Regions from separate parts of the Paenibacillus sp. VMFN-D1 genome, predicted to be linked through region 3. Evidence: riboswitches for the same ligand, from Rfam matches in the RefSeq annotation. Region 3 holds a riboswitch; each other region holds the start of a gene.
What was found. A riboswitch is a leader RNA that binds a small molecule or an ion and turns the genes downstream of it on or off. The one in region 3 is predicted to bind cyclic di-AMP.
Positions count from the first base shown of each region.

Region 1: another riboswitch for cyclic di-AMP. It lies ahead of C7820_RS19400 (alpha/beta fold hydrolase); the one in region 3 lies ahead of C7820_RS29775 (TrkH family potassium uptake protein).
Region 2: another riboswitch for cyclic di-AMP. It lies ahead of C7820_RS04435 (3D domain-containing protein); the one in region 3 lies ahead of C7820_RS29775 (TrkH family potassium uptake protein).

Region 1 is NZ_QRDU01000002.1:840,924-851,105, reverse strand. Features, by position in the region: gene C7820_RS19420 (LysR family transcriptional regulator) at 1-518, shown strand, start outside; gene C7820_RS19415 (DinB family protein) at 577-1,089, opposite strand; gene csaA (chaperone CsaA) at 1,120-1,449, opposite strand; gene C7820_RS19405 (SDR family NAD(P)-dependent oxidoreductase) at 1,728-2,573, shown strand; gene C7820_RS19400 (alpha/beta fold hydrolase) at 2,735-3,550, opposite strand; cyclic di-AMP (ydaO/yuaA leader) riboswitch at 3,734-3,897, opposite strand; cyclic di-AMP (ydaO/yuaA leader) riboswitch at 3,985-4,172, opposite strand; gene C7820_RS19395 (hypothetical protein) at 4,656-5,285, shown strand; gene C7820_RS19390 (MATE family efflux transporter) at 5,326-6,705, opposite strand; gene C7820_RS19385 (sugar phosphate isomerase/epimerase family protein) at 6,705-7,529, opposite strand; gene C7820_RS19380 (oxidoreductase) at 7,557-8,612, opposite strand; gene C7820_RS19375 (AraC family transcriptional regulator) at 8,646-9,563, opposite strand; gene C7820_RS19370 (sugar phosphate isomerase/epimerase family protein) at 9,656-10,182, opposite strand, start outside.
Region 2 is NZ_QRDU01000001.1:926,921-937,102, forward strand. Features, by position in the region: gene C7820_RS04415 (alpha-glycosidase) at 1-77, opposite strand, end outside; gene C7820_RS04420 (transporter substrate-binding domain-containing protein) at 546-1,355, shown strand; gene C7820_RS04425 (amino acid ABC transporter permease) at 1,525-2,184, shown strand; gene C7820_RS04430 (amino acid ABC transporter ATP-binding protein) at 2,171-2,893, shown strand; cyclic di-AMP (ydaO/yuaA leader) riboswitch at 3,132-3,284, shown strand; gene C7820_RS04435 (3D domain-containing protein) at 3,288-3,947, shown strand; gene C7820_RS04440 (polysaccharide deacetylase family protein) at 4,020-4,862, opposite strand; gene C7820_RS04445 (NADH:flavin oxidoreductase/NADH oxidase) at 5,134-6,156, shown strand; gene C7820_RS04450 (PspA/IM30 family protein) at 6,401-7,069, shown strand; gene C7820_RS04455 (DUF350 domain-containing protein) at 7,180-7,584, shown strand; gene C7820_RS04460 (DUF4178 domain-containing protein) at 7,634-8,140, shown strand; gene C7820_RS04465 (DUF4247 domain-containing protein) at 8,155-8,916, shown strand; gene C7820_RS04470 (molybdopterin molybdotransferase MoeA) at 9,046-10,182, shown strand, end outside.
Region 3 is NZ_QRDU01000006.1:242,832-253,013, reverse strand. Features, by position in the region: gene sdhA (succinate dehydrogenase flavoprotein subunit) at 1-897, opposite strand, end outside; gene C7820_RS29795 (succinate dehydrogenase cytochrome b558 subunit) at 913-1,581, opposite strand; gene C7820_RS29790 (LysR family transcriptional regulator) at 1,933-2,835, shown strand; gene C7820_RS29785 (cation:proton antiporter) at 2,906-4,168, opposite strand; gene C7820_RS29780 (potassium channel family protein) at 4,188-4,859, opposite strand; gene C7820_RS29775 (TrkH family potassium uptake protein) at 4,947-6,287, opposite strand; cyclic di-AMP (ydaO/yuaA leader) riboswitch at 6,355-6,501, opposite strand; gene C7820_RS29770 (CPBP family intramembrane glutamic endopeptidase) at 6,760-8,454, shown strand; gene uvrC (excinuclease ABC subunit UvrC) at 8,423-10,182, opposite strand, start outside.

The sequences.
Region 1 (10,182 bases), on a different contig from region 3:
GGCTCAAGATCGTCTCAGCCGTCGATGTAGCGGACCTCGTCCTTAGCACGGAAATCGATATCGGCATCTCGCTCAAGCCGCTTTACGACAACCGGCTGGTGGTCCGGTCCCTGCCCCGGGAGGAGTACGGCGTGGTGGTATCTGCCGAACACGAGCTGGCCGGCAGGGAGTCGGTCTCCCTGACTGAACTGAACGGCCTGCCGATCATTATGTATCCCAAGGGTTTCTGGGGAAGGGAGCTCGTCGAGCAATACTGCCGGAAGCACGGGTTTAACCTGGACATCGTCGTGGAAACGACGTCCAACCCTTCGCTCTTCCGCTTTGTCCGGGAAAACATGGGGGTTACCGTTCAGACGCCTACGCTCGTCGAAGCCATCGGCGATCCGAAGCTGCGGTTCCTCCCCATCCATGATGATCCGCCCTACAGGGAAATGAGCATCATTTACCGGGCGGATAAATATTTGGGCCATGCTGCGCAGGCTTTTATTCATCTTGCCGAGGAGCGCCTCAAATCATAGTGCGAGTTAGAGGCGCGCAGCATGGCCGGCAATCGGCCCAATTTTGACCCTTGGGAAGTTATATGTATCTTTCCTGGATCACATTATAATGGTGGATTTCATGTCCGGTCAGAATATACGCCCAAGCGGCGGCGGTGGATTCATAACCGTTCACGACACCTCTGCGGGTCCAGGCCTCGTCCGGAATGCTCCGCAGCAGCGTCAGCGTGGAGCGGCGCACGGCGGCAAAATCCTCGAGAAGCTCAGCGATGGAGAAACGGTCGAAGGCTGCGCCTTCCATTAGCACTTCCTCGTCATAGCCGGTCAAAGGCGTGGTGTCCCCCCTGGCGATGCGGAGCAGCCTGTAGCACATGATGCGCTCATTATCCGTGATATGGCCAAGCACCTCTTTCAAGCTCCATTTGCCTGGCGCATAGCGGTAATTCGCCTTTTCTTCCGTCAGTGCAGAATAAAACGCGGTCGTCCGGTTCAAAGACCCGTTCAGAATCTCCTCGAGGTTCCCTTCAGGTACGAGAGAGACATACTTGGCGAAACCTTCGTTGTAGTCTTCCTTTGTTGGGCGCAGAATCATCGGTATCCATCCTTTCATTTTGTAAAATGTTCAAGCAATGGGCGTGCCGTTGCCGACAGGCACATCAGGGGCCAGCAGCACCACATCGCCCTCTTCCGGAACTCCGCCGAGAACGAGCACTTCCGATTCATATCCGGCTATCCGCCGCACGGGAAAATTAACGACGGCGGCCACCTGGCGGCCGACCAGCTGCTCCGGGGTATACCTTCTCGTAATCTGGGCCGAGGAACGCTTGACTCCAAGCTCCCCGAAATCAATGCTCAGCTTGATCGCCGGCTTGCGTGCCTCCGGAAAAGGCTCCGCCTTGACCACCGTTCCGATGCGGATGTCCAGCTTCATCAAATCTTCGATGGTTGCCACAACTTTTCCTCCTTCTTATGCCATGATTGTATCTCTCCATTATATCCCTGCCTGTCAATGGCACAAGCACTTTCACCAACCTAAAAAAAGGCTGAACACCGCAGCCCAGATTCCCATAACGTATTTTATCGATATAGCCGCAACTAACAAATTAGCCATATGCCTAACTTTCAAGTGTGCCTTTTCATTGATTGCAAAAATCAATCGTTCATCCTCAAATACGACAGTTAATGACGTATTACTTTAGTATGATGAAATAAATAACTGCGAAGGAGTAGATGAACTTGAAGAGACTCGCTGGGAAAATCGCTCTCGTAACCGGAGGAAGCCGGGGAGCAGGACGTGGGATTGCCGTTGAGCTTGGGAAAGCCGGAGCAGTAGTTTATGTATCCGGAAGAAGTTTACGGGGTACGACTACACACGGTTTTCCAGGCAGTATCGATGAAACTGTGGAGGAGATTCGAAGTCATGGAGGAGAGGCTTACGCATGTCGTTGCGATCATACCCGTGATGAGGATACACAAGCTTTGATCGAGAGAATCCGACAGGAACAAGGACGGCTCCATATCCTAGTGAATAACGTCTGGGGACTGCATGACTTGGAAGTGAATTTACAATCCAAACCATTCTGGGAATATCCGCTGAGCATGTGGGATGCTATGTTTCAGAATGGAGTACGCCTACAAATAGCGACAAACCATTATGCGATCCCGCTTATGCTGGAAGCTGATTCTGGATTGATCGTACATACCACATTTCAGGACCAGGATAAGTATTTAGGAACTTTCTATTACGACCTCGCCAAAAATACCATTAACCGCTCAGTGCTCGGATTAGCTCACGATCTCAAAAGCACTGAAATAACCGTGGTAGCGGTCTCCCCTGGCTGGATGAGAACAGAACTGGTATTAAGGAACTTCGGTACAGATGAAGCTCATTGGAAGGAGGTTGAGGCTCTGAAACACACGGAGTCTCCGTATTACGTAGGGCGGGCGGTGTCAGCCCTGGCTGGGGATGATGAAGTGAAACTGAAAAACGGACTGGTATTACAGGTTGGTGATCTTGCCCAGGAATACGGATTCACCGATATTGATGGACGGTTCATCCCTCCCTTTTTAATATAATCAGTCTCATTGAAAAAACGAATACTCGCTAGAGCTCAGTTAACCGCCTTCTTATCGGGCGGTTAACTTGCTGCCTAATACAGCGAGTAGATCGTTTGGTTAGGGCCAGTGTGACTCAAGATGCGATTTTCTTTCCAGGAGGCAAATCCCATGACCGCGGGCTATCCTCCATAGGCTTCCCGGGTCCGGTAAATATGCTGGTCCATCAAAAAGTTCAGCAGCATGCGGTTGAATGCATGGGGCTGGCATAAATGGGTCGGGTACATCGCATCCTCGATCGTCGCCAGCTGCACATGCCGGAACAGGGTGGCCGCCCGCTGCATTTGCTTGACGAACCACTCGCTTTGGCTGCCTGCGACGCACAGTACAGGCATCGGCAGCCGCGCCAAATTGGCGGGCATCTCCATACGCAGCAGCTCCATGCGCTGCTTGATCGACTCTGTCGGCCGCTTGTGGTACAGCTCCTTGCGGAGGATGCTGTAGACCGGTCTCCACCGGTTATACGTCACCCGCAGCGAGCGGAGGAAAAACTCCGCAGGCAAATAATAAGACAGCCAGCTGCATGCCTCGCAAATATTCAGCAAATGGTTCTTTTTTCCGAAGCATCCCGCGAAGTAGCTATCTACGAGCACCAGGGCGCTGACCCGGTCCGGATGAAGGGCGGCAAACGTCTGGGCGAGCACGCTTCCGCTGGAACAGCCGACCAGCGTCGCCTGCGAAATATGCAGCTTATTGAGCAGCTCGCACAGATCGCTGCATTGGGTTTCCATAATGTGCCCGACCTCCACGTCAAGCTTCCCCGAATTGCCGTAACCCCGGAGGTCCAGCACGATTACCTTCGCCCGCTTGCTGAAATATTCGACCTGGGGCTCAAACATATGATGGGACGACAAATGCCCGTGAATGAACACGATGGGCGTGCCGCTGCCGTGAATTTCATAATATAACGTAGTTCCGTTTACTTGTATCTGGGGCACTTCAAGTTCTCCTCTCTCCCAAATAACCTGTTTTCTCTGTTTGTACAAAATCGCGGGCGCCGCCCGCTTGGGAATCCATGCTTCTCCTTTTTTAAACAACAAAAAAGAAGCACCGGAAAGAGGACACTCTTCCATGCTTCCAAATCCAAGGCTGAATAAGCCTTGCCATCTGCATGAATAACAGCTGCCTCTCTTAATACGCTTGCGTGGTTAGCTGACGGATTCGGGCCAAAGAGTAGCCCTACTCATCACTTTCGAGATTCACCCCATATGCCCGCAGCGGATGCTGCAGACACGACCGGTTCCCCCGCTTTCCGCCTTCGGCGGAAATTCAGCGAATAGACATATTCCATGTACACGCTTCATCCTTCAAAATGAGCGCACAGAAAAACACAGAGCAGATACCCTGTGTTGATGCGTCAAATCACAGTTTCCTCCGCTCTCAACTACGCTTACGAGGTTAGCTGACGGATTCGGGCCGTGAGAGTAGCCCTACGGAAACAGGTGTTATCCTGCCTCCGATTCACCCCTGCAAGCCGCAAGCCCCAGCATAAAGCTCCGTGGGACGAGGACTGCGATTGGTTCCCCCGCTTTTCATCGGAAAATTCAGCGTTCATCAAGTCGCAAATTTTACTCTATTGGATGATGAAATGAATATACGCCTGGGACGGCGAACTGTAAAGCAGGGAAACGATACGATTCCCTGCTTTATTTGGGGATCTGATGGGAAAACGGGTCCTAATCCGTAGGAATCATTGTTTTACGGCCTTTCCTACCGCTTTCCTTAGCTTTGCTGGATAACTGAAGGCGGGAAACCATTCAAATGGCTGAACCCGCCCATTGGATCGGAAAATAATGCCGGAATAGGGCTGAAGCCGCTAGGCTGAAAAAAAGCGGCTTTTTGCCGGGATTTTGGACTTTGCGCTGGAAAGATGCTGGTTTTGATCCGAAAAATCCGCCTCGTCTTCTTGCCAAAGATATCCCTTGGACGTATGATGCGGATAGTTTACCAATCGGACACATGTATGGAACCCTACTTGCCGTGACGATCCGGAACAAGATGGCAGGGAGTATACATGAAATCACGGTCAAGGAGGATGTCGCGATGAACCGGGCTTTGATCTCCACCATCGAACTGTTTGAAATCGATCTTCCAAGGTACCAGCACCACAGCCTGGGCTGGCTGGAAAACTGCCGGATCGGCATTATGAAGCTGCCTTACTCGGGAGAGGAAGGGCTTGCCGAGGGCCTGCTGTGCTCAGGCAAGCAAGCCTTCGATCTGGTACGGTGGGGCTGCCGCCTGCGTTATATTTGCGGACTGACGCTGGAAGAGGCCATCACCGCGACGGCCATGAACATTCTGAAGCAGCCGGACCACAATCAGTACCCGCTCGCGCTGATGGCGCTGCTTGATGTCAGGTCACGCTTGGAGCAGCATACCGCGCGCACAACAGCCGAACACATGGGAAGATCCCTTGATGCCGGCCTTCTCGAGCGGAACCGTACGGCTTACGCCGAAGGAGCTGCAGCATCGCTGCGCATCGGGGGAGGAACGTCGCTAGCGATCTCCGGCCTGACGGCTGACCTTGGTACGGAAGTCCAGGCGAAAGCTCCCGTCAACCGCCTCCCGCTGCTCGGCCGGGAGTTCCCGACGGATACCCGCGCCTTGATCCGCCGCTCCTCGGCATATCTGTCCCTGTTCGGCGCCAGCACAAAGAACCGCCACCCCGGATAATCCCCGAGTGGCGGTTTTTTTGTGCTGCCTGCGCGGGCGGCTACAGCGCCTGCTCCTCGCTGCGAAGCTGCACCAGCGCTTTTCGCTGCCAGGCCTTGCTCCTCCAGCGGACCCAGAGCAGGATGCCCCGCAGCCATTCGTCGGCAATAAACGCCGCCCAGATGCCGTACAGGCCGTATCCCCAATAGATGCCGAGCAGGTACGTCAGCGGCACGCTAAAGAGCCAGGTCACCGTGATGGACACGATCATGGCGGACCGGGCGTCGCCGGCGGCCTGCAGCGACCGTTCCAGGATGACGTTGAAATTGCGCCCCGGCTCCAGCAGAAAGCTCAGCAGCAGCAAGGCCGCTCCCATCGCGATAATGTCCGGGTCGGTCGTGAACAGCTTCATCAGCGGCTGCCGGAACAGCGTCAGCACGGCGACGGCCGCCAGCGTGATCAGCTCGCTGCGGATCAGATTCCGGATCACCTGCTTGTAGGCCTCTTCCCTCTGGCCCGCGCCGACCAGCTGCCCGACGATGATCTGCCCGCCCCGGCCCAGCGAGACAGCCAGAATCATGACGAAGAACATGATGTTCTGCGTGTAAATTTTCGTTGCCAGCACGCTGGCCCCAAGCGACGAAATAAAGGCCGTGGTCACAAACTGGTTGGCGGAGTAAGACAAGGACACGGCCGAGGACGGCACGCCGACGCGCAGCACCTTCCCGATATGCTCACGGCTCCACACGAACAGGTCGTTCCAGCGGATGTAGACGCCCGCCGCCTTGCGGAGCAGCACCAGATTGACGGCCAGCCCGACGCACTGGGCAAAGGCGGTGGATATCGCCACCCCGACGACGCCCAGCTTCGGAAAGCCTCCAGGGCCGTAAATAAACAGGTAATTGCCGAAAATATTCAGTACGTTCATGCCGATTGTGACGACCATCGTCTGCCGGGTTAATCCATGAGATTGAATCATGGCCGTGACGGCGGTCAGCAGCGCCTGAATGACCAGGGCGCCCCCGGCGATGAGCAAATACTTCTCCGCCTGCCCGAACAGGGAAGGATCGAGGTCGAATATCCGCAGCAGCGGCCCGCTGAGCATCATGACGATGACGCTCACGACCAGGCCGAACAGGAAGTTCAGCGCCAGCGAGGAACCGGCCAGCCGGCCGATTTCATGCTGCCTGCGGGCACCCAAATACTGCGAGATGACGACCGCGGAGCCGAGCGCCACGAAATTGAACATCAGCACCGCAAACATGATGATCTGGTTCGCGACACCGACCGCCGCAACCGCGCCGTCCGACACCTTGCTCAGCATGAACGTGTCCGATGTCCTGAGAAACATTTGAAGGGCCGATTCCACAAAAATCGGCCACGTAATCGCAAGCAGCGACAGCTTGCTGACGGGGTTGTCTCCCGCGATGGATCTGGACATTACAGGCTGTAAGCCTCCCGGATCTTGGCAATACCAAGCTTCGCGGTCTCCAGGGCGGTCAACCCGCCGTAGCTGTCCATAAACAGCTCCAGCGACAGATAGCCCTCATATCCCGCATCCGCCAGCGTTCTGGCGAGCGCTCCGGACGAAGCGATGCCGTCTCCCGGAAATACCCGGTGGGCGTCCTGGATCTCGGAGCGGGACGGCGCCGCCGGATAATCGTTCACATGGACGATGCCGATCCGGTTCCCAGGCAAGCCTTCAAGGTCCCGAAGCTCGCTGCCGCCGGTGTACATGTGGAACGGATCGATAAGAATTTTGGCGTCCGCCACTCCACTGGCTTGAGCTACGTAGATCGCATCCTTCAGGCAGTTCAGCAGGGCCGCTTTTCCCCAGAATTCAAGATAGGGCTCTATGCCGATCCGGCGGGCCAACTCGGCCAGCTTGGCAAAGGAAGCGGCAAATTCGTCCAGCGTGACGTGGGCAACCTGTCCGAAGGGGGGCGCAGCAGCCGCGAGACAACCCAGCTCCGCCAACATCTCCATTTCCTTCTCCGCTTGGTCGAAGCCGCGCTGTCTCGCTTCAGGATCACGGTCGGCCCAAGCCCAGAAGGCGATGGCGTTCGCCACCTTCAGTCCATGATCTTCGATATACCGTCTAAGCTCCTGCAGCTCGCCGCCCTCTGCAAGGTAAGCTTCAATGTCCCGTACCCACAGCTCGATGCCCTCATAGCCTGCTTCCGCCGCCACGCGGACCTGCTCTTTGACGCCGAGTCCGTAAGGCAGGAGTGTAGATGTATTCAATGACAATTTGAAAGGAAACAAGCTTGATCTCCTTCTTTCCGTAAGTAGTTAAGGGGTAAATGGCACCCTTCTCTGCTCGGCATGACTCTGCATGCCCAGCTCGATGATACGGATCGCCATCCGGGCCTGCTCGGGCTTTACGCCAAGCTCTGACACACCATGGATAGCCTCCGCCACGTTGCGGTAATAGGCGTCGTAGCATCCCGGAATCGTCTTCAGACGCCCCGTAAACTGCAGGCCGTCCCGGTTTGCCACGAGGCTTCCCCACATCTCCTGAGGCTCTTCGCCCCATCCGGGCGATCCCGGCAGCCTGCCGGCCTTCAGCAGATTTTCCTGAGGATCTTCTCCATACTTGACAAACGAACCCTCCGTCCCGTACAACCGGTATCTCGGAGCCGGATCCCGGGCAAGCAGGGTCGATTTTACCGACACCTTCAGCCCATCCGGATACCCCAGCGATACGTCAAAATAGTCCGGGGCCAGCGTCCGCTCCCGCTGCGTCCGCACCTCCGCCTGCACGCTGTCCGGAAGCCCGAACAGCGTCAGCGCCTGGTCGATCAGGTGGACGCCCAGGTCATAGAACGTCCCGGACCCTTCGGCCCCCACATCCCGCCAGCGGCTGGGATCGGCATTCGGGCTGAACCGGTCCCAGCGGAATTCCGCTTCGGTGATCCGGCCGACCAGACCGCGGCGGACAACCTCCTGCAGCGTCAGGTAATCGCCGTCCCACCGGCGGTTATGGAACACGCTGAGCACCAGCCCTTTACTTTGGGCCAGCGCGATCAGTTCGTCCGCTTCCTCCGTCGTCGCCGTGAACGGCTTCTCTACGACGACATGCTTGCCGGCCAGCAGGGCGTCCTTGACAAACGAGTAGTGCGCCGTGCTCGGCGTCGTAATGACGATCAAGTCGATGTCCGGATCCTCATAGGCTTCCCGGACGTCCTGTACAGCCCGGACGGATGGGTAAGCCTGCAAGCACGAATGGCCGCTGCGCTGGACGATCATCGCCAGCTCCAGCTCCGGTACGGCCGTGATGACCGGGCAGTGAAACGTCCTGGCGGCGAATCCGTAACCGACCACCGCTGTCCTCACCTTCTCCTTCATTCGCATCACTCTCCTATATAGCCAGGCGAAGGTTTAACCTTCGCCGGCCCCGATGTTATACAGAATCCGGTTGACCGGATACAGTGATTCCGACTCCTTGACCGGAACCAAATCCCGGTACATCGGATTGTAATATTTTTTGCGGTACTGGCTGGCGGTGAGTCCCTTCACGGCTTTGAACACCCTGCTGAAGTAATTTTCATCCGAGAATCCGACCGCAAAGGCGACCTCCTTGATGCTGTGCTCCTCGTACAGCAGGAGCTGGCAGGCGCGCTCGATCCGCCGTTGAATAATCGCGTCGCGCGGCGTGCGGCCCATATACTGCACAAAAGACCTGGAGAAATGCTCATGCGACCAGCCGATCCGCCTCGCCAGCATTTCCACCGAAATGGCCTCCCCTAAATGCTTGTCGATATAATCGAGCGCCTTGACGATTTGGGGAGGAATCCGGTTGGCCGGCGTCGTCAGCGGCTCGTCGAAGAGATGGCCGCTGATTTCCGTCAGCAGCGACCATAGAAGCGAGCTCCCGCGGCTCTGCATCCGGTCCGTATGGGCATGGGCGATATGCATGATTTGCTTCATCATGCCGACCGGAAGCTCCTCGTCCAGCGGAATAACGCTCGGGCCGCCGGGCGCAAGGAGCGGAAGCGCCGCCTCCGTCCCGAAATGAATGAACAGATGGCGCGCCGGCTGCTGCGGGTCGTATTCATAGGCATGGTATTCGCCCGGCCTGGTCACGATAAAGCTCGGTTCCTGCAGGACGTATGCTTCCCCCTCCACCCTGTAGACGCTGCGCGTCCCATCCGGAAAATACAGCAGCTCGTAATCGTGAATCCGCCGCGGGCCGAGGGAGGTGCCGGGCTTCTTGACGATGTCCCCGACGATATGGATCCTCGGGAGGTGCAAAAGATGCGAGGCCGCCCGGCTGGATTGGCTTTCCGTTATATTCATGGCAGTTCCCTTCCTCATCCCCCACGAAGTGGAGTCTTAGCTTCGGTTCCTTTTCAGGCCCATTCGATGTTCGTTCGTAAGAAAATAAAGGATTAAATCAGTCCGAGTCCCTGCAAATTGCGGTAGCTGATCGCCAGGCTCTCCAGCGGATCGCGCCGGCTCTGATCCTGTTCGACGACGAGCCAGCCGGTTCCTACCTCCCGCGCCGTTTGGGCGATGGCCTTGAAATCGAGAATCCCCTCCCCGATTTCGGCGAAAAACTGCTCCTCGCCGGCTTCCACATCTTTGATATGAAGCAGCGGGCACCGGTTCTGAAGCTTGGCGAGGTACGACGCCGGATCTTCACCGCCCCGCTTGACCCAATACGTATCCAGCTCCATCTGAACCAAGGAAGGATCGGTTTCGCGGAGCAAAATATCGAGCGCGTATTCGCCGTCGAATTTGGCGAACTCCCAGTCGTGGTTATGGTACAGCAGCTGAACCCCGCGCCGGCGGAACTTCTCGCCCGCTTCGTTCAGCTTGGCGGCCTTCGCCAGCACCTCGTCCCGGGACGCAAAACGCAGCGACAGCGCCACGAATTTACCGCCGTCCACCTCCTCGAGATAATCCGCGATGTCGT
Region 2 (10,182 bases), on a different contig from region 3:
CGCAGATGTATCGTCTTCGGATCGTATGCATAGGCCCATTTGTCCCGAGGGACATGGTATAAAGCTTCCAGCAGCATGACTACACCTCCACTAAATATCTAGCTATTTAATACCTCATTCCCGGAATGATGAACCATGGCTGCCGCCGTATTCTGACGTTTCGGTAAACCTTTTGCGTAGGAGTCCCCATTGCGTGTAATTAAATAATAAGAAGCGTTTCTTTCAAAGGGTGCAGGTTTTTGAAGGGATTTATGCATCGATATGAGGAAGGAGAAGGGCTTTGAAACGGTAAATACATATTTATTCCGAAAAAGAGGTGAAGGTGACTAAAAGAAACAATAGAACTAGGAATAAATGGGATTAAAAAGCTGTAATCCGCCTTATTCTGGCTATTTTGAAATGTATTGACCACTGTATGAAAATGTCATTGCATAATCATGCATTTTTATTGTATGATTAGAACCGTGGTTTTTCGGGCTGAGCCGGATACGGATCATGCCTTTGAACAACAATAAGTATCATTGAAATGGACAGGAGAGATAGATATGAAAAAATGGGGTATTCTAACGGCATGCATTCTGCTGGCAGGCTCCCTGCTTGCCGGATGCGGAAGCAAACCTTCGACTGAGGGCGGCACGGCAGCGGGCGAACAGCCGGCCAGCGGCAAGACGATCGTGCTTGGAACAAGCGCGGACTTCCCGCCGTACGAATTTCATAAAATGGTGAACGGCAAGGACCAAATCGTCGGCTTCGATATCGAAATCGCCAAGGAAATCGCCAAAGACATGGGGGCGCAGCTTGAAGTCAAGGACATGAGCTTTGATGCGCTTCTCGGCGAGCTGTCCACCGGCCGTGTAGATTTTGTCATTTCCGGGCTTACACCAAACGAAGAACGCAAAAAACAAATCGATTTTTCGAACAACTACTATAAGGCGGAGCAGGCCGTTGTCGTCAGAGAGGCTGACAAAGACAAATACAGCACGATGAAAGCTCTTGAAGGAGCTTCGCTCGGCATTCAGAAGGGTTCCATCCAGGAGGACATCGCCAAGACGATTCCGGGCGCGAAGATCACCGGTCTGGGCAAAATTTCCGACATCGTGCTGCAGCTGAACTCGAGCCGCGTGGATGCCTCCATCATGGAGAAGCCGGTTGCCGAGGCATACATCAAGAACGTCAAAGGTCTGGTAATTGCGGATGCGGTTCCTGATTATAAGGAAGACGGCTACGCGATCGGGATCAAAAAAGGCAACACCGAGCTCGTGAACCAAATCAACAAAACGCTGGACCGTCTGAAATCCGAAAACAAGATTGAGCAGTACGTTGCCGAAGCGAGCGATTTGGCTGCACAGAAATAGAGGTTAAGCTGTCTGTTCTCATTTTATACGTCGGATAAAATAGCGAAGCGAATTCGCTATTTTTTCTGTTCAATGATGGGTACCTTGTTTCAAAAATGTCGCGATCTGTTGTATACAGGGAAAGGATGGGACAGGCAGGTATGATGACAAAGGAGGTTCTTGGGTCTTTATGAATATATTCTCCGTTTTTTGGGAATACCGGACGTATTTTGCGACAGGTATCCAGTATACACTGCTCCTGGCGGCCATCGGCGTCATCTGCGGCTTCGTGCTGGGCATTATTATATCCTTGCTGCGGATGTCCCGCTTGTGGCTGCCGAAGCTGATCGGTTCGGTATGGGTGGAAGTTCTCCGCGGTACCCCGATGGTTGTTCAGCTGTTTATTATTCACTACGGCCTCGTGGCCTTCGGGGTCAAATTTACGCCAATCGAGTCCGGTGCAATTACGCTGTCCATTAACAGCTCCGCGTACCTTGCGGAAGTGTTCCGTGCCGGAATCCAGGGGGTGGACCGGGGGCAGTCGGAAGCGGCCCGTTCCCTCGGAATGCCGCGCAGCATGACGATGCGGTACATCGTGCTGCCCCAAGCTGTAAAAAGCGTGCTGCCGGCCATTGGCAATGAGTTTATTACGATTATCAAGGAATCATCCATCGTATCGTTTATCGGCGTCACCGACTTGATGTACCAGTCGGGGGCTATCCAAGGGATTACGTATGATTACCTCAGTCCGCTGCTGGTCATTGCAGCCATCTACTTCATTATGACGTTTACCTTGTCCAAGCTGCTGGGGGCATTTGAAAGGAGGCTGAATACCGATGATCAGCGTTAAAGATTTGCGCAAATCGTTCGGCAAGCTGGAGATTCTGAAAGGGATCGACATCGACATCGCCAAAGGCGAGGTCGTCGTCGTGATCGGCCCCAGCGGCTCGGGAAAAAGTACCTTTCTCCGCTGTTTGAATCTGCTCGAAACCCCGACAGGGGGACAGATCACGTTTGAAGGCGAGCCGATTACGGACAAACGCCATAACATCAATGCCACACGCGAAAAAATGGGCATGGTGTTCCAGCATTTTAACCTGTTCCCGCATAAATCGGTGCTGCAGAACCTCATGCTGGCGCCGGTTAAGGTGAAAAAGCAGCCGCCGGCCGAGGCGGAACGGATTGCCCTTGACCTGCTGCGCACGGTCGGATTATCCGACAAGAAGGATGCGTATCCTTCCCAGCTGTCAGGCGGACAGAAGCAGCGGATCGCCATCGCGCGGGCGCTGGCCATGCAGCCCCACGTCATGCTCTTTGACGAGCCGACTTCGGCGCTGGACCCTGAAATGGTCGGCGAAGTGCTGGAGGTCATGAAGAAGCTCGCGGAGGGCGGCATGACGATGGTCATCGTAACCCATGAAATGGGGTTTGCCCGGGAAGTCGGCGACCGGATCGTCTTTATGGACGGCGGACAAATCGTCGAGCAAGGGACGCCTGCAGAAGTGTTCGGTAACCCGCAAAACAGCCGCACGAAAGATTTTCTGAGCAAGGTCCTTTGACCAAGAGCCTGCATCTACAAATGATAAAGCCCTGGACGAGAATATTACTCATCCAGGGCTTTTTTTGTACCTTTTTATGAATAAATCGTTAAAATGAATGAAGAAGTTGTAACTTTTTTGAAAGGAATTGAGCCGTTGCTCCCTTGCTTAAGTCAGCTAACAACTCTAAATAAAGCCTGATCATTCAAAGGTTTTGGATTGGTAACATTTTCATGAGCACTGGTTACAAAATTGTGATATATTTGTTGAGCCGAAACTTTTAAGGTAAAGTGCGGGGGATGTAATTTGTGTACATAGTACGCTTGGGGTGAATCGCACCAACAGGGCGTAGGGTTGTCTCCTCAATCCGAATCCGACAGCTAACTTCGCAGGCATCACGACTTAAGGAGGAACCATGAAAAGATTTAAAGGAATCAAGACACTTGCAGCCATCATCGGCATTTCTCTGGCGGTACAGTCGGTACCCACGTTTGCGGACTCGGTCCATGTAGCGAAGGATGGAGACACCTTCTATACACTATCTAAACAATATGGCGTTAATTTGAATCAACTGATGAATGCAAATCCGAATGTACAAGCAACCAATATTTATCCGGGCCTGAAATTAAACGTTCCCGGAGCAAGCACAGCCAAGGCATTTGCCGCAGAGGACAGCGGCTCCATCATCACGGCTGCTTCCCTGAACGTCAACGGCAATGACAAAGTCGTGGAAGCATGGGGTAAAACCTTCGATTACTCCAAAACGCTGGACGTCCGAGCCACGGCATATTCTTCCGCAGCTAGCGAAAACGGCAAGTGGGGCGCAGTGGATTACTTCGGCAACCCGCTGAAGCTGGGCACGATCGCGGTTGACCCGTCCGTTATTCCATTGGGAACGAAAGTGCTCGTTACCGGTCACAGCTTCCCGGGCCTTCCGAAGAAAGCCTTCGTAGCGACAGCTAAGGATACCGGCAGCGCGATTAAGGGGAAACGCATCGACATTTTCGTGCCGGGCAGCCCGGAAAGCGTCAGTGCCTTCGGATTCCAGGACGTTGAGCTGTACTTCATTAAATAGTCAATGCTATTCATAACAACACGGAAAAACCGGCTTTTGTACTCAAGCCGGTTTTTTTGTACGCTCAGCGCGTTACTTGTCTTTTGGAACGTGAAGTAACCTCGGCAGCGTGACGAATGAATAGCCTTTATTTTTCAAGGTCCGAATAATGTCCGGAAGGGCATCGATCGTACCGCTGAGATTGGATGTGGTTCCGCCTCCCGCATGCTGAAGAATGATCGAGCCTTGCCCAACGGTGGACAGCACGTTGCGCTTGACCGCTTCCTTGCCGATTCCTTTCCAATCCAGCGAATCGACGTTCCAGTTTACGATTTTGTAGCCCTGCTGCTTGGCCCAGCGTAGTTGGCGTTCCGTGATGTCTCCATAAGGGGGCCTGATCAGCTTGGGCTTATAGCCGACGATGCCGTAGAGCGTGTTCTCCGTCCGCTTAATCTCGGCTACATATTCGTCCATCTCCAATTTGTGAAACACGGGATGATTATAAGAGTGGTTTCCGATCACATGTCCTTCACGGACGATGCGCTCGACCAGCTCGGGATGCTTCTTCGCCCGGCTGCCCATCACAAAAAAGGTGGCTTTAATATGATGGGCTTTGAGCACATCCAGGATCTGAGGAGTAAACCTGGGATCCGGCACGTCATCAAAGGTTAGGGCCACCTCTTTGACGCGCGGACCGTGAATTTTGAACGTTTCGGGATATTTTTTGATCAACTGGCCGAGCGTAAGGATCTGCTGTTCCTTCCGCTTTTCTTTCGCCTCCCGGCTGCTGGTTTCCCGTGCAGGTTCGGAACCTGACGGATGTTCCGGGGGTTCACCGCCTTGAGCGGCGGCTGCCGGCCGCCCGGACTGCCAAGGACAGATCAACAACAAGATCAGCAGGGAAGACAGCAATACGCATAACAGCTTCTTTTTCATCCGTCTCGACTCCTTTCCACCGCGGACAAACAGCGAAAACATGATTATCCTTGTTATGTCCATAAGTTGATGCAATTATGTTGCTTTAAATCAGATGCTGGGCCACATTTTCATATCGTTCGGCAAAGCGTGTATAATAGAACTGATGGATTACGGTCGCTGCACATTGGCCGTAACCGCGAGGTATGGACAATGAGCGGCGGCGCTGCAATCATATAACCCTGTTGTCATATAGGCTTAATCACATACAACATAAAGGAGACACGAAGCAATGGCAGATCTATTTACACCTTATGTACTTAAAGGATTATCTCTGAAAAACCGGATTGTTATGCCTCCGATGTGCCAATATTCGGTACAGGCTGAGGACGGGATCCCTAACAATTGGCATTATGTCCATTATGTATCCCGCGCAGTCGGCGGTGCCGGATTGATTATCGTAGAGATGACGGGGGTTCACCCGGACGGACGGATTACGAACCGGGATACGGGAATATGGGATGACGGGCAGATCCCTGCTTACCGCAAAATCGTCGACGAAGTGCACGCCTATGGCGCAAGGATCGGCATCCAGCTGGGCCATGCCGGCCGCAAGGCGGAAGACGCGAACCCGCCTGTAGCCCCATCGGCTATCCGTTTTGACGAAAAATATAAAATTCCGAGAGCTTTGTCCACCGAAGAGGTCCAGAGTCTGGTTACCGCCTATGGGGAAGCGGCCCGGCGCGCTGTGGAAGCCGGCTTTGATACGGTGGAAATACACGGTGCTCACGGCTATTTAATCCATCAGTTCCATTCACCGCTGACCAACCGAAGAGACGACGCGTATGGAAAAGACCTGGCTTTGTTCGGAGAAGAAGTCGTGAAAGCCGTCAAGAAGGCGGTCCCTGAAGACATGCCTGTTCTGATGAGAGTGTCAGCCAAGGAGTACGTGGACGGCGGTTATGACGTCGATTACTGCGCGGAAATCTGCCGACGATACCGGGATGCGGGTGTAGACGTATTCCATATTTCCTCCGGCGGTGAAGGTCATATCGGATCGAACGGCGGACCGAAGGCCGGCTCGGGGTACCAGGTGGAATTGGCGGAGCAAATGAAGGCAAAGCTGGATGTGCCGGTAATTGCTGTCGGCCGCTTGGAAAATTACGAGGAAGCGCAGCAGGTGGTGCTGGAAGGAAAGGCGGATCTGGTCGCAGTCGGCAGAGGCATGCTGAAGGATCCTTACTGGGCGCTCCATGCGGCTCAAGAGCTGAACGGAGAACAGAAGATCCCGAAACAGTACTTGCGCGCTTTTTAACGAGGCATTGCGGAAATGAAGCTAATCAAACATTCATAACAAAACGCTGGAGTCAGATCGGTTGGATCGCTCCCGCGTTTTTTTAAACGGTAAACATAGCCTTGAATGAAGGCTCGTTGCTGCTATATTATGGAAGATGAACAAAGCCGAAAAAAATTTTGGCGATTTTTGAAACGGTCCTAAAACTGCTGCGTAAAAGAGTATCAAGAAGAACACATTAACCTTTCAGGAGGAACAAGAAACCATGGCTATTTTCAAAAGACTGCGCGATTTAACAATGTCCAATATTAATGCGATTATCGATAAGGCAGAAGACCCGATCAAGATGACGGACCAATACATCCGTGATATGACCGAAGATTTGGAAGACGCGGAGAAGGCTGTAGCCGCTCAAATCGCCATCGAGAAAAAATTCAAGCAGTTGTACGAAGAGCAGCAGGCGCTCGTTGAGAAGCGTACCCAGCAGGCACACACCGCAGCCCAGGCACAGAACGTTGAGCTGGCCCGCCGTGCGCTGGAAGAGAAAAAATCGGCTGAGCAGAAAATGAACGAATACAAAGCAAGCTACGACCAGAACAAGGCTTCCGCCGACAATCTCCGTGCTAAGCTTGAGGAAATGCGCAAGCAGCTCACCGAAATGAAGAACAAAAGAGAGACGCTGGTAGCCCGCTATAATGCGGCCAAAGCGCAAACCGAAATCAACAAGGCGATGAACGGTTTCAGCACCCATTCTGCGACGAACGGCATGAAGCGGATGGAAGAGAAGATGCTGCAGATGGAGGCGCAAGCCGAAGCCAGCAACGAAATGTCCGCCAAAGGCAAATCGCTCGACGACGAGTTCGAACAGCTCGGTAAGGACAAAGAAGTTGAAGATGAGCTGGCAGCGCTCTTGAAGCAGTACGAGAACAAATAATCTGCCATAAACCGGGTATGATGAATAGCGAAGGGGAACATTTGTCATATTTCTCCTTCGCTTTTATTATGTATGAGTGAGACGTTGAGAAGATGTGGAGGCTAAGGTGGATGGATTTTAATATCATTAAAGGGATTCTGGTATGGACAGGTTCCGGGGCGATCCTGCTCTTTATTTTGATGTTTGTGGATTCGCTGTTTACCAAGTACAAAGATTTTGAAGAAGTGAAGGCGGGCAACATGGCGGTCACCTCGCGCCTGGTCATCAAGCTGCTGTCCCAGGGTTACATTCTGTCCGTTTCGATTCGGACTTCGAATAACCTGCTGGAAGCGCTTGTCGTATCGATCGTCTCCTTCTTGATCTTACTCGTGCTGGAAGCGATCGTGCGCGTCTTGATGAGATGGTGGGCAAAGCTTGACCTGGATACAGGTACACAGCAGGGCAAAGTGGGTTACGGCCTGTTTGCCGGTACGATCCATTTGGTGGGCGCCCTCATCATTACCGCCTGCCTGTAGCATGACCCCAATATATATTAAAGTTTGATTACCTAAGGAGTTATAGCATATGAGTGTATTTAAAAGAATCGGCAACCTGTTTGCCAAGCCTGAACCGCCGAAACCGGAGAAAAGCATGCTGGCGCTGATGCCGGGAGATATTTGCGAGGTATCGCTGGTCACATACGAAGTCATCGGACGCGTGCACAACCGCGGAAGAAACGCCGTTCTGCTCACGCTCCGGGACGGGAACACGATCGCTTACCTTCATATTGAAGAGCGCGAGACCTTGGAGTATGAATTGTACGCTCCCATCGACGGCCGGCTTGACAATCCTGCCGAAGTACCAACCGAAATCGAACTGGACGACCGGGTTTACTATATGGAAGAAGAATACATCGGTCATGTGTTGATTCAAGGCAAAACCCCGTTTACGCAAGGGGGAGAGCAGCACGTATGGCAGTACCAATCCGACGATTATCATCTGCTGCGGATCGAGTGGCAGAACGGACGCTTTATGCTGTATGAAGGAGAGAAAGTAATCCCAGGTGATGTGAAAGTCATCCGGGCCAATTAGAGGTGGGGCACATGATGGGTAAGAAGAGAAGCAGGTTTCTCGGCCTGAAGCTTCTGCTTGTCGCCAGCCTTGTGCTGTCTCTGCTGACCGGATGCGGCATCGGCTCGCCAAACGTCAAGGAGACATATCCGCTGGAGTCGGTGAACCGCGACGGTAACGCTACGTCGTATGTGTACCGGGCCGCGGACAAGACGGTTCCCGAGGTTGCGAAGGAGCTGACGGACGAGAAGAAGCCCGACCAGATGTCGCCGGAAGATGCCGACCGGATGTTTCTGGTGTACGGTAACGAATGGTACCATCTGCAGAAAGATACCGCCAAGCCAAGCGATACGCTGATCGAAATCGACTCGCAGCAGTATGTGCAGCGGAATTACGATTCAAGCTTTCTTCAGGGATATCTGACGGCTGCGCTCATCGGACAACTCTTTGATTCGTTCGGCGGCGGAGGCTCTTACCGGGGGTATACGAGCAGAGACATTTATCAGCCGAAGCAGGGAACGTACCACAAGCCGACGACCAACGATAAAAAGGTCGCGCCGCCGCTGACGGTTGAGAAGAAGGGCTCGATTCTCCGCCGCGGCAAAAACAGCGACACGAATCCGAGCGTCGGTTCCGGAGGCAGCATTTTTGACCGGAAGAAAGATACCAAGACTCCGAGCAGGGGCAGCATTTCAAGGGGCGGCAGCAGCGGCTCCGGCCTGTTTGATGCACCGAAGCGGTCGTATACGAAGCCGAAAACCCGCGTCGGATCAGGCAAGATCACAAGGCGCAGGTGACGGCTGGCCGCAAGCGAATATCCTGATGCCGTGTTCACGGCAGATGAAAACGCACGAAGCATGGATTCGTGCGTTTTTTTGTGTCATGATAGACAGTGGAGATATTCAGTTACGGAAGGATGATACATAATGGATCAGACACGAACCGATTACGATAAATTTCACCGGAAACCGATGCAGGTCAAGGATGCCCAAAGGCTGATCGCCGGGTATGTCGAGGCAGGCGCTGTAGAAACGGTACCACTGGCGGAGAGCGTCGGGCGCTTTCTGGCCGAGCCCGTTACCGCCCCGCATCCGTTTCCGCGGTTCCGCCGCTCCGGAATGGACGGGTACGCGATTCGGTCTGCCGACACGGCTTCTTGCAGCTCGGACGATCCGGTCTGGCTGGAAGTCATCGACGAGATTCCTTGCGGCAGCGTGTCCAGCCAAGTGATCCGGCCGGGGACGGCTGCGCGGATCATGACAGGCGCCGAAGTGCCGGACGGCGCGGACGCCGTCGTCATGCTGGAGATGACGGAGCAGCAGGAAAAGGACGGACGTGTCCGGGTCGGACTGAAGCGAAAAATCCAGGAGGGGCAAAACATAACCCCGATCGGCCTGGAGGTTCAGGAAGGACAGCTGCTGCTTAGCCCGGGGACCCGTATTTCGGCCGGGGAAATCTCGGTGCTGGCGACGTTCGGCATTCATCGTGTCCCGGTGTACCGCAAGCCGCGGATCGCGATTTTCTCGACGGGGTCGGAGCTGCTGTCCGTCGAAGAGCCGCTGCAGCCGGGTAAAATCCGCAACAGCAACACGTACATGCTCGCGGCCCAGGTGCGGGAAGCGGGGGGCGAGCCCTTTATCCTGGAAGCCATTATGGACGATTTGCAGCTGGCACAAGCTCGGGTCGAGGAGGCGCTGCGGGAATACGATGCAGTCGTGACCAGCGGCGGTGTGTCGGTCGGCGACTACGACATTATGGGCGATCTCGTCCGCGGCGGCGGGGTGGAGATGCTGTATAACAAAATCGCCATGCGTCCCGGCAGCGTCACGACGGCGGCCGTGAAGGAAGGCAAGCTGCTCTTTGCGCTGTCCGGCAATCCCGGCGCCTGCTTCGTCGGCTTTGAGCTGTTCGTCCGGCCGACCATTCAGGGCATGATGGGGAGAAAGGATGCCTACCTTAAGGAGTGGACAGCCGTCTTGGACGTCGACTATACCAAAGTGAACGCCTTTACCCGCTACGTTCGCGGAAGAATGGAAGTCCGCGATGGGTTGGTGTATGCCGTT
Region 3 (10,182 bases):
CTGATTGACGCACACGTCGAAAATTTCGCGGGTCGCAATGTCACGCGGCACCAGGTTGCCGTAGGCCGGATATTTCTCTTCAAGGAAGTACCAAGGCTTGCCGTCTTTGTACGTCCAGATCCGTCCGCCTTCACCGCGGGCCGATTCGGACATCAGGCGCAGCTTGTCGTCGCCCGGAATCGCTGTCGGGTGAATCTGGATGAATTCACCGTTGGCGTAATGAACGCCCTGCTGGTACACGGCGCTGGCCGCGGTGCCGGTATTGATGACCGAGTTGGTCGTTTTGCCGAAAATGATCCCCGGTCCGCCGCTGGCGAGAATAACCGCGTCAGCCTGGAATGTATGAATCTCCATCGTGCGCAAATCCTGGGCACAGATGCCGCGGCAGATGCCTTCGTCGTCGATGACCGCCTGCAGGAATTCCCAGTGCTCATGCTTCGTGACGAGGCCTTCCGTTTCGTGGCGGCGCACCTGCTCGTCGAGCGCGTACAGCAGCTGCTGTCCGGTCGTTGCGCCGGCAAACGCCGTACGGTGATGCTTCGTTCCCCCGAAACGGCGGAAATCAAGCAGTCCTTCCGGCGTACGGTTGAACATAACCCCCATCCGGTCCATCAAGTGGATGATGCCAGGCGCCGCCTCGCACATCGCTTTGACCGGCGGCTGGTTGGCCAGGAAGTCCCCGCCGTACACGGTATCGTCGAAGTGAACCCATGGCGAGTCGCCCTCGCCCTTCGTATTGACGGCACCGTTGATGCCGCCCTGCGCGCACACGGAGTGCGATCTTTTGACCGGAACCAAAGAAAACAAGTGAACATGGACGCCTGCTTCCGCTGCCTTGATGGTGGCCATCAGACCTGCCAGACCGCCGCCCACGATAATAATATTAGATGTTGCCATGCCTGCTCACTCTCCTTAACTTAAAACTGACTTCACGGTATCAATCCATACCGAAGCTTCCTGGAATTCCGCTCTGCGGAAGGCGACCAGGGACAAAATAAACAGCAGTGCTACCAAGACGAACAGCGTCATGCACACATACGAGGATACCCGCTGTGCGCGCGGCCCGACCGTGATTCCCCATGCGACCAGGAACGACCAGAGTCCGTTCGCAAAGTGGAAGGACGCGGATACGACGCCGATCAGATAGAGGATGAAAAATACCGGCTGTGTCACGATATCATGCATAAGGGAGCCTAGCCCTTCGTGGGTCACGTTGCCGAGAGTGATCTGGAACCGGGTTTCGAATACGTGCCAGATGATGTATACGAACGTAATGACACCGGTAATCCGCTGCAGCAAATAACGCCAGTTGCGCTCATAATTGAAGTGTCCGTTATTCGGTTTCGCCTGATACGCGATATACAGCCCATACACGCCGTGGTAGATCAGCGGGAGATAAATCAGCACCCACTCCAGCACGAAAATGAGCGGAAGGTCGTTCAGCAATTTGACGCCAGCGTTAAACCGCTCAGGACCTCCTTCAAATGCGCCAAAATTCGTCAGGGCATGCTCGATGAAAAACAAGGCGAGCGGAATGACCCCAAGAAGCGAATGAAGCTTTCTGGCATAGTAACCTTTCATAAATTGACGTGCCCCTTTCTTCATAGTACAACGTTTTCATAATTCATTATTCGACATCATTCTGCCACCCTTTTTCTAACCTGTGAACAACTTGTGGCACTTTTCATGTTACTCTTTTTTTTCTTATAATGGAATTGCAATATAATTATTAAACGTTATAATGTAAATGCATAAGACCTGCGTTTAGCGGAAGTTTTTATTGCGATATAAGGAAGCTCTGTCTCCGTAGCCTATTCGTTCTTATATCTAAAGCCAATCAATTGTCGATGTAACTTCACAGAAGACAGACCGCACCTATAACCATCTTACCCCAAGCAGCCCCAGTCCAAAAGTTTCATGGAGATGAATGACATGTTTGAAGATCTGGATGTATTCGCCACGGTGGTGGAGCAGTCGAGCCTGAACAAGGCCTCGAAGCTGCTGAATTTGTCCCAGCCCGCCCTCTCGCGTAAAATTACCAAGCTGGAGGACGAGCTCGGCGTGCAGCTGTTCAACCGCCGCGGCAAGCGCCTTGAACTGACGGCCTTCGGCCAGTCGGCCTATACCTTTGCCCTGGAGCAGCGGCAGCAGCAGCAGAAGTTCATGCAGATGATCGCCAAGTACAAAGGGGACGATCAAATTTCGGTGACGCTCGGAGCCAGCCTGACCACGCTTCAGACGACGCTGCCGCCTTTGGTGAACGCGTTTATGGAGAAGCACCCTTCCGCTGAGCTGAAGCTGGTCACCGGGAAAACGCACGAAATCGTGTCGGCCGTCCGCGACAAGAAGCTGGACGCAGGCATCGTCGCCTCTTCCATCGAAGAGCCCGGCCTGCGCTGCACGCCGCTGTTCGACGACCACCTGGAGCTGGTGCTTCCCCGCAATCACAGGCTGTGCGGCCAGGATAACGTGAGCATGGATATGCTTCACGGCCTGCCGATGATTATTTTCTCAACCGGAACGTGGTACCGGAAATTGACAGACGAATTGTTCCACCGGGCCGGCGTCGTTCCGGACATCCGGATGGAAATGGATTCATTTGAAGCGATCGTCCGGCTTCTGCCCGCCTGCAGGGCGGCGGCACTGCTGCCCAAGTCGTATTTGCGCAGTCAGCTGCTGGACGACAACGACCTGGCGATTCTTCATATTCCCGATCTGCAGGAAACGCGGCGCACCACCTCGCTTGTCTACTCCGAAAACGGGGGACTGAGCGCCGGGGCGCGCCGCTGGATCGAAGAAACGAAAAAGATTTTCGGCCGCACCCGGGATGAGTAACGGGCGCCGCATATCAAGAGCCGTCAAGACGGGATTCCCCCGCTCCTGACGGCTCGGATCATGTTACAGGCTATTTCTTCCCCATGGGCCTGGAAGCCGCCGGCTCCGCCTTGACCTCAAGGCCCAGCTTGCGGGCGACAAGTCCCGTGGTGCTGGCCTGCAGCAGAATCGTCAGCATGATCGCCATGAACGTCACGGCCGAGATAACATCGGCGTGGGCTACGCCCATGCCGGCGATCATGCCCGAAAGGGCGGCGGGAATGACCCCGGTCTCCCGGACCCACATCATGAACAGCAGCTCACGCCAGGACCATTTGACCTTGCGGTCGGGCAGTGCGCAGAGCAGAATCGTGATGGGCCGGGCGATGACCATCAGCACCAGGACCGCCGCCAGGCTTGGCCAGAAGTAATCGCCAAGCACCCGGAAGTTGACCTGGCTGCCGAGCAGGATGAAAATCAGCATCCGCATCATGACGCTCGTATTGTCCGCAAACGATGCGGTCTCCTCCAGCTTATCGTCCATTGACAGCCCGAACGTATCCGCGTTCCCCCAGATCAGCCCGGCCACGAAGGTCGCCATAAATCCGCTGACATGAATCAGGTCTCCTATTAAATAAGAAGAAAGTGCGACGACGATCATCGTGATCGTCGTGTAGTCTTTCAGAACGCCAAGCCGGAAATGGGCAACGAGATACGTAAGAATCATAGATACGACAGCGCCGACGAGAACGCCGCCGACGGCGGTTTTTACGAAATCCCAGGTCATCGTCCCGATATGTAAGGAACCGCTGCCCGTCACCGCGGCCAGCAGCGCAAAGGTCAGAATCGAGCCGGTCGCGTCGTTGAAGGCAGACTCGCTCTCCACCGTCTCCCGGACCCTTTCCTTGATCTTTACCTGCTTGAACACAGGAATGATCGAAGCGGGGTCGGTCGAGGCAATGACGGCGGCGGCCAGGAAGGCAAAAAGCCAGTCCAGCCCGAACAGGTAATGCACGGCCGTTCCGACGATCAAGGTCGTGACGATGACGCCGGGAACGCTCAGCATGGAGAGTGTGATCCATACCTTCCGCAGCCCGCTCAGCTTCAGGTTCCGGCCGCCGTCAAACAGAATGAGCGCCGAGCCGACGGAGAGGATCAGCTGGTTGATCAGCGAGCTGCTTGCCTCGTTGATCAGATGCAGCCCCTGCCCAAGCAGCATGCCTGCCACGATAAACACAGCAACGTCGGGAAGCCTGAGCCAGGAGGCCAGTCTTCCGGACAGCATGCCGACGGCAATGATAAACAGCAGCAGTATTAAAATGTGATGAATGATTTCGGTCGTCGGGGATTCCATGTCTGTCTCACTTCCAGATTTACGATTTGACGTTCACCGCTTCGCTCTCGAAGCGGTCGATATTGCTGTTAGAGCCGATAATGACCATGATATCCCCCGCATGCAGCTGGTCCATCGCCGTCGGCGCAACGATGATTCCCTCAGGACGATGAAGTGCGACGATGCTGCAACCGTACCGGGCTCTCGTATTGACTTCGCTGAGCGTCTTTCCGTTCAGGCATTGCGGTACGGTCATCTCCACGATGCTGTATTCTTTGGACAGCTCAATGTAATCCAGCAAATTCGGCGTCACGAGCTGATGCGCCACCCGGATGCCCATATCCCGCTCCGGGAAGATCACCCGGTCCACGCCCAGTTTGGACAAGGCTTTGCCGTGCAGCATGGAGATGGCCTTCGCCACCACGGTCTGAACGCCGAGCTCCTTCAGCAGGATTGCGGCAAGGATGCTCATCTGGATATCGTCCCCGATCGCCACGATCCCGCAGTCAAAGTTACGGATTCCCAGCGATTTAAGAACCTCCTCATCGGTTGCATCCGCCACTACGGCGTGAGTCAAATGCTCGCTCATATCATTGACCACTTCTTCATTAATATCCACCCCAAGCACCTCGTAACCCAAATCCATAAGCTCCATGGCCAGGCTTGAGCCGAACCGCCCCAAACCGATGACGACAAACTGCTGTGTTTTCATTTCTCTCCAGATGCTCCTTATCCCTTAATGTTGATTTTATATATGATGACTTTGAAAAATTGAAACGTTGATTCATCCAAGCCACGGTTACCCGATAATGATTTTGCCTTCGGGATGGCGGTACAGCTCCTTGCCCTTCTTCGGACCGAGCGCATAGGCAAAGGTCAGGGGTCCAAGGCGCCCGGCAAACATCGTCACACAGATCAGGATTTTCCCGATCAAGGACAAATGCGGCGTCAGCCCGAGCGATAATCCTACGGTGCCGAAAGCCGAAGTTGTCTCGTACAGGATCATCAAGAAGCTGCTGTCTTCTGTCGTAGACAGAACCATGGATACGCCGACCACCAGGAACAAGGCCAGGAAGGTAATGGTCAGCGCTTTGAAAATCCGCTCCTGGGCCAAACGGTAACGGTACAAAACGATATCGTCGCGGCCGCGGATCATCGCAATCACCGCACCGACGAGAATGGTGAACGTCGTAGTCTTGATTCCGCCCCCCGTGGAGCCCGGCGAAGCGCCGATAAACATCAGGATGATCGTAAAAAATTGCGACGCCTGGCGCATACTTGCCAGGTCCAGCGTATTCGCCCCGGCCGTCCGCGGCGTAACCGACTGGAACAGCGAGGCGAGAATTTTGCCACCCCAGTTCAGGGAACCGAGCGTCTTGGGATTCGTGAATTCAAAGATAAAGATGACGACTGCTCCGATCACGATCAGGGCGCCGGTCATGGACAATACCACTTTCGTATGAAGTGACAGCTTCCGGTTTACCCGGTAATCTACCAGGTCGGACATGACGATAAAACCGATACCGCCGGATACGATCAGAAACATCACGACAAAATTGACGAGCGGGTCGTATACAAATCCCGTCAGGCTGTTAAAATGGCCGAACAGGTCGAATCCCGCATTATTGAACATGGACACACCATGAAATATTCCAAAATAGATTGCTTTTCCAAGAGGCATATCGAACGACCACCGGATGGCGAGCAGCAGCGCTCCGCAGCCTTCGATCGCCAACGAAAAAAATATGACTTTCCGGATCAGACGGACGATGCCTTCCATCGTATTTTGATTCATCGCTTCCTGCAGCAGGAGCCGGTCCCGAAGTGAAATCCGGCGCTTGAAAGCCAGAGCGACCAGGGTGGCCATCGTCATAAAGCCGAGTCCCCCGACTTGAATCAGCAGCATGATGACCACCTGGCCGAACGTGCTGAAGTATAGCCCCGTATCTTTGACAACCAAACCGGTCACGCATGTCGCCGAGGTTGCCGTAAACAAGGCATCAATAAAACTCAGCGGCTTTCCCGTCGTGTTCGAAATCGGCAAGGTGAGCAGTATGGCTCCGATCAAAATAATGGCCGCAAAACCCAGAGTTAATATTTGCGGAGGGGCCAGCCGGAACCACTTCCATTTACCAATCAATACATTCACCTCTTTAAAAAAGTCAAAAGAAAAAAAGCATCGGAAATCCAATGCCTTTCGGTTTGGCTCCTGCATGCACGACGCCTACGAGGTTAGCTGACGGATTCGGGCATGCACAGGTTGCCCTATTCGCGGACGACAAAACCGCCCAACGAAATTCACCCCAAAAAAATGGTTCCCCCGTTTTCAATGAGAAATTCGGCGTTCTTATTCATTTGCATCAAAATTATAATCTTTATTGTGGGACATCACAAAGGCCTTTTTCTGATGAATTGGTTGGAAAACAGCCTGATTCGCAATGCAAGTGGACACGGCCTGCGGTTATCTTCTCTTTTCGATGGCTTTCCTTGATTTTCATCGTTTTTTCACCACTATTTTCAGGGTATACTGGTTTTGGGCGAATCTTCTATGTTATGTTTACCGTACTGTAATGGGGGGAATGGTATCTTTATCACATTCAAGGGGGGATTTCATGGACCGGTTAAACCAGCCGCTGGAAATCAGGGCCAATTATAAATGGCTGGGCATTTTGGGAGTCATCGGCCTTATTTTATTCTTTTTCGTACAAGTGTTTCCGCAGACGAGCTCGGAGACGCTGGAGGGGCAAACGACCAAGGTCATCAGTAAATCGGAGGCGGAAGCAGCCGCCAAAGCGTTTGCCTCAGACCGGTTGAATATTCAAACAGGCATTGCAGATAAGCCGCTTGTCACATACCAGTCGGAATCGGACCTTTACGGTTATTTATCCAGAGAGAAGCTTCTTACGGAATATAACAAGAAATACGAACCGAAGTATCCTTATGACGTGTTCCGGGTCCGGCTTCCCGAGTCGAGCGATCAGGGATATGTCAATGTAGACGTACATATGAACACGGGCAAGGTGGTCGGGTTCTCCATCACGCCTCCGTATTCCAAGTATGCGGCCGCGATGGCTGAAACGAACGAAACGATGCGCAAGCAGAAACTGAGAATTGTCGAAGGAAACATGACGCTGGAGGATAAAGAGGAAATCGCCTCGTCCTGGCTGCAGAAGCTGGGCTACAACACAAGCTCCTTGAAAGTATCGAGCGGCAAGGATGAGCCCGGATTGATCTATACCGACTCCTCCTCGCACATCGGGGAATCGCAGCTGGAATTCAAGTTTGCCTTTGAGGATGGGGAGCTTCACTCCTTCCTCCCTGGATTTTCGGTCCCATCCGCTCATACGGCTTATGTAGAGAAGCAGACCAATAGCGCCACAATGCTGACCATGCTGGGATATGGACTGTTTACGATCGTCCTCGGCATTCTCGCCATCATTTACAGTGCGCTGACGCGGCGGTACACATCCTTTGCCCGCGGGCTGTTTTTATCCTTGTTTTATTTTGTTGTCTCATTGCTGACGACTTATAACATGCTGCCGGTGCTGGAAGCGGAAGGCTTCTCCCAGTTCGGGCTGATCGTGGCCATGGTCATTCAGGTGATCCTGAGCATAGCGATGACGGTGCTCCTGTATTTCTCCCTGGTCGGCGGGGACGGACTATGGCGCAAAGCCGGTTACAACGCCTGGGCCCGCGCCAAAGAGCCAGGATACGGGCGTTACGTGCTCCACAGCATGTTCACCGGGTATTTGTGGGCATTTATCCTGATGGGGGCGCAGTCGGTGATCTATCTCGTCCTGGACCGGACGATCCACAGCTGGTCCACGACGGACGCCTCGCAGTCCCCGTATAACATGCTGTACCCGTGGATGCTGCCGATCATGGCCTGGATGGCCGGCATCTCCGAGGAAGCCGTGTACCGCCTGTTCGGCATACCGATGCTGAAGAAAATCGTAAGGAACACATTTGTCGCCTGCGTCATACCGACGCTGATTTGGGCCTTCGGCCATACGCTGTACCCGATCTACCCGATATACACCCGGCCGATTGAGCTCCTGTTCATCGGTCTCCTGTTCAGCTTGATCTTCCTGCGTCACGGCTACATCGCGGTCATGTTCGCCCACGTCGTGTTCGACAGCATCCTGATGAGCTTCAGCTTGTTCAGCATGGGGGATCTGACGAACATTTTGGCGGGCGTGGTCACCTGCGTCATGCCGTTTATCGTCGCCTGGGTCATTTACCTGTTTTACGGCAAAAAGAAGGAGAAGCCGTATGCTACGACTCCTCCTCCTGAAGGGCTGCTATAATTTGTCCGGCGAGCTTGTCGCCGATCGAGAGAGGCCGGAAGTCTTCAATCCGGGCCTCTTTTATTTTTTTGAGCGAGCCAAAATGCTTCAGCAGCAGCTTGCGCCGCTTCTCGCCGATGCCCGGGATGGCGTCGAGCTTGGATGCCACCATCGACTTGCCGCGCTGCTCGCGGTGGAAGGTGATGGCGAACCGGTGCACCTCATCTTGGATGCGCTGGAGCAGGTAGAACTCCTGGCTGTCGCGCGGCAGCGAAATCGGCTCGGGCGGATCGCCCACCATCAGCTGCGCGGTCCGGTGCTTGACATCCTTGACCAGACCGCATACCGGGATGAACAGGCCCAGCTCGTTCTGCAGCACGTCGATCGCGGCGGAAATTTGGCCTTTGCCGCCGTCCACGACAATCAGGTCGGGCAGCTCCAAATTTTCCTTTAGCACGCGCTCGTAGCGTCTGCGGACGACCTCCCGCATCGTATCGTAATCGTCCGGTCCCTGAACCGAACGGATTTTGTACTTCCGGTATTCCTTTTTGTCGGGCTTGCCGTCGATAAACACGACCATCGCCGATACCGGATTCGTTCCCTGGATGTTGGAGTTGTCGAACGCCTCGATCCGGTGCAGCGACTCAATGCCGATATACTGGCCGAGGTTCGCGGCGGCCTTCGACGTCCGCTCCTCATCCCGTTCGATCAGGCGGAACTTCTCGTCCAGTGAGACCTTGGCATTCTCCTCCGCCATGGCCACAAGCTGGCGCTTCGTTCCCCGCTGGGGTACCAGCACCTTGATGCCGAGCCATTCCTGCAGGGATGCAGCGCCGCCGCCGGCATCGATCGATTCCGCGGCATCCTCTGGCCGGCTGTTGTCTTCCGCCTCTTCCCCTTTTGGCATGTCAGGCAGCAAAATTTCTTTCGGCAGCGCCGGATTGTCGCTGTAATACTGCGTCACGAAGGACATGAAATCGCTGTACGCCTCTCCATAGAACGGAAAAACAGACGCGTGGCGCTGAATCATTTTCCCCTGGCGCATATACAGAATCTGCACGCACATCCAGCCTTTATCCACGGCAAAGCCCAATACGTCGCGGTCTTTCGTGTCCGTCGTCGTAATCTTTTGCTTCTCCATGATCGCTTCAATATTGAGGATCTGGTCGCGCAGCTCCTTCGCCCGTTCAAAATACAGCTCCTCCGCCGCCTCCTGCATCTTGCGCTGGAGCTCCTTCTTAATCTCCTCGTGCCCGCCGCTCAGAAATGAATTAATTTCCTGGGTAATACGGTCATACTCCTCCTGAGGGACTTCCTTCTCGCACGGTGCCAGGCATTGGCCCATGTGGTAGTACAGGCATACCTCCTTCGGCATGACCCCGCATTTGCGCAGCGGGTACATCCGATCCAGCAGCTTTTTCGTCTGCTGCGCGGCGTAAGCATTCGGATAAGGGCCGAAATACTTGGCCTTGTCCTTGAGCACGCGGCGGGTCACCTCAAGGCGGGGATGCGGCTCATTAGTAATTTTAATATAAGGAAACGTCTTATCGTCCTTCAGCAGGACGTTATATCGCGGCTGATGCGTTTTGATCAGATTACATTCAAGAATGAGTGCTTCAATGTTGCTTCCGGTCACGATATATTCAAAATCCCGGATATCCGCCACCAGACGCTGCGTCTTGCCGTCATGGCTGCCGGTAAAATAGGAGCGGACCCGGTTCTTCAGCACCTTGGCTTTACCTACATAAA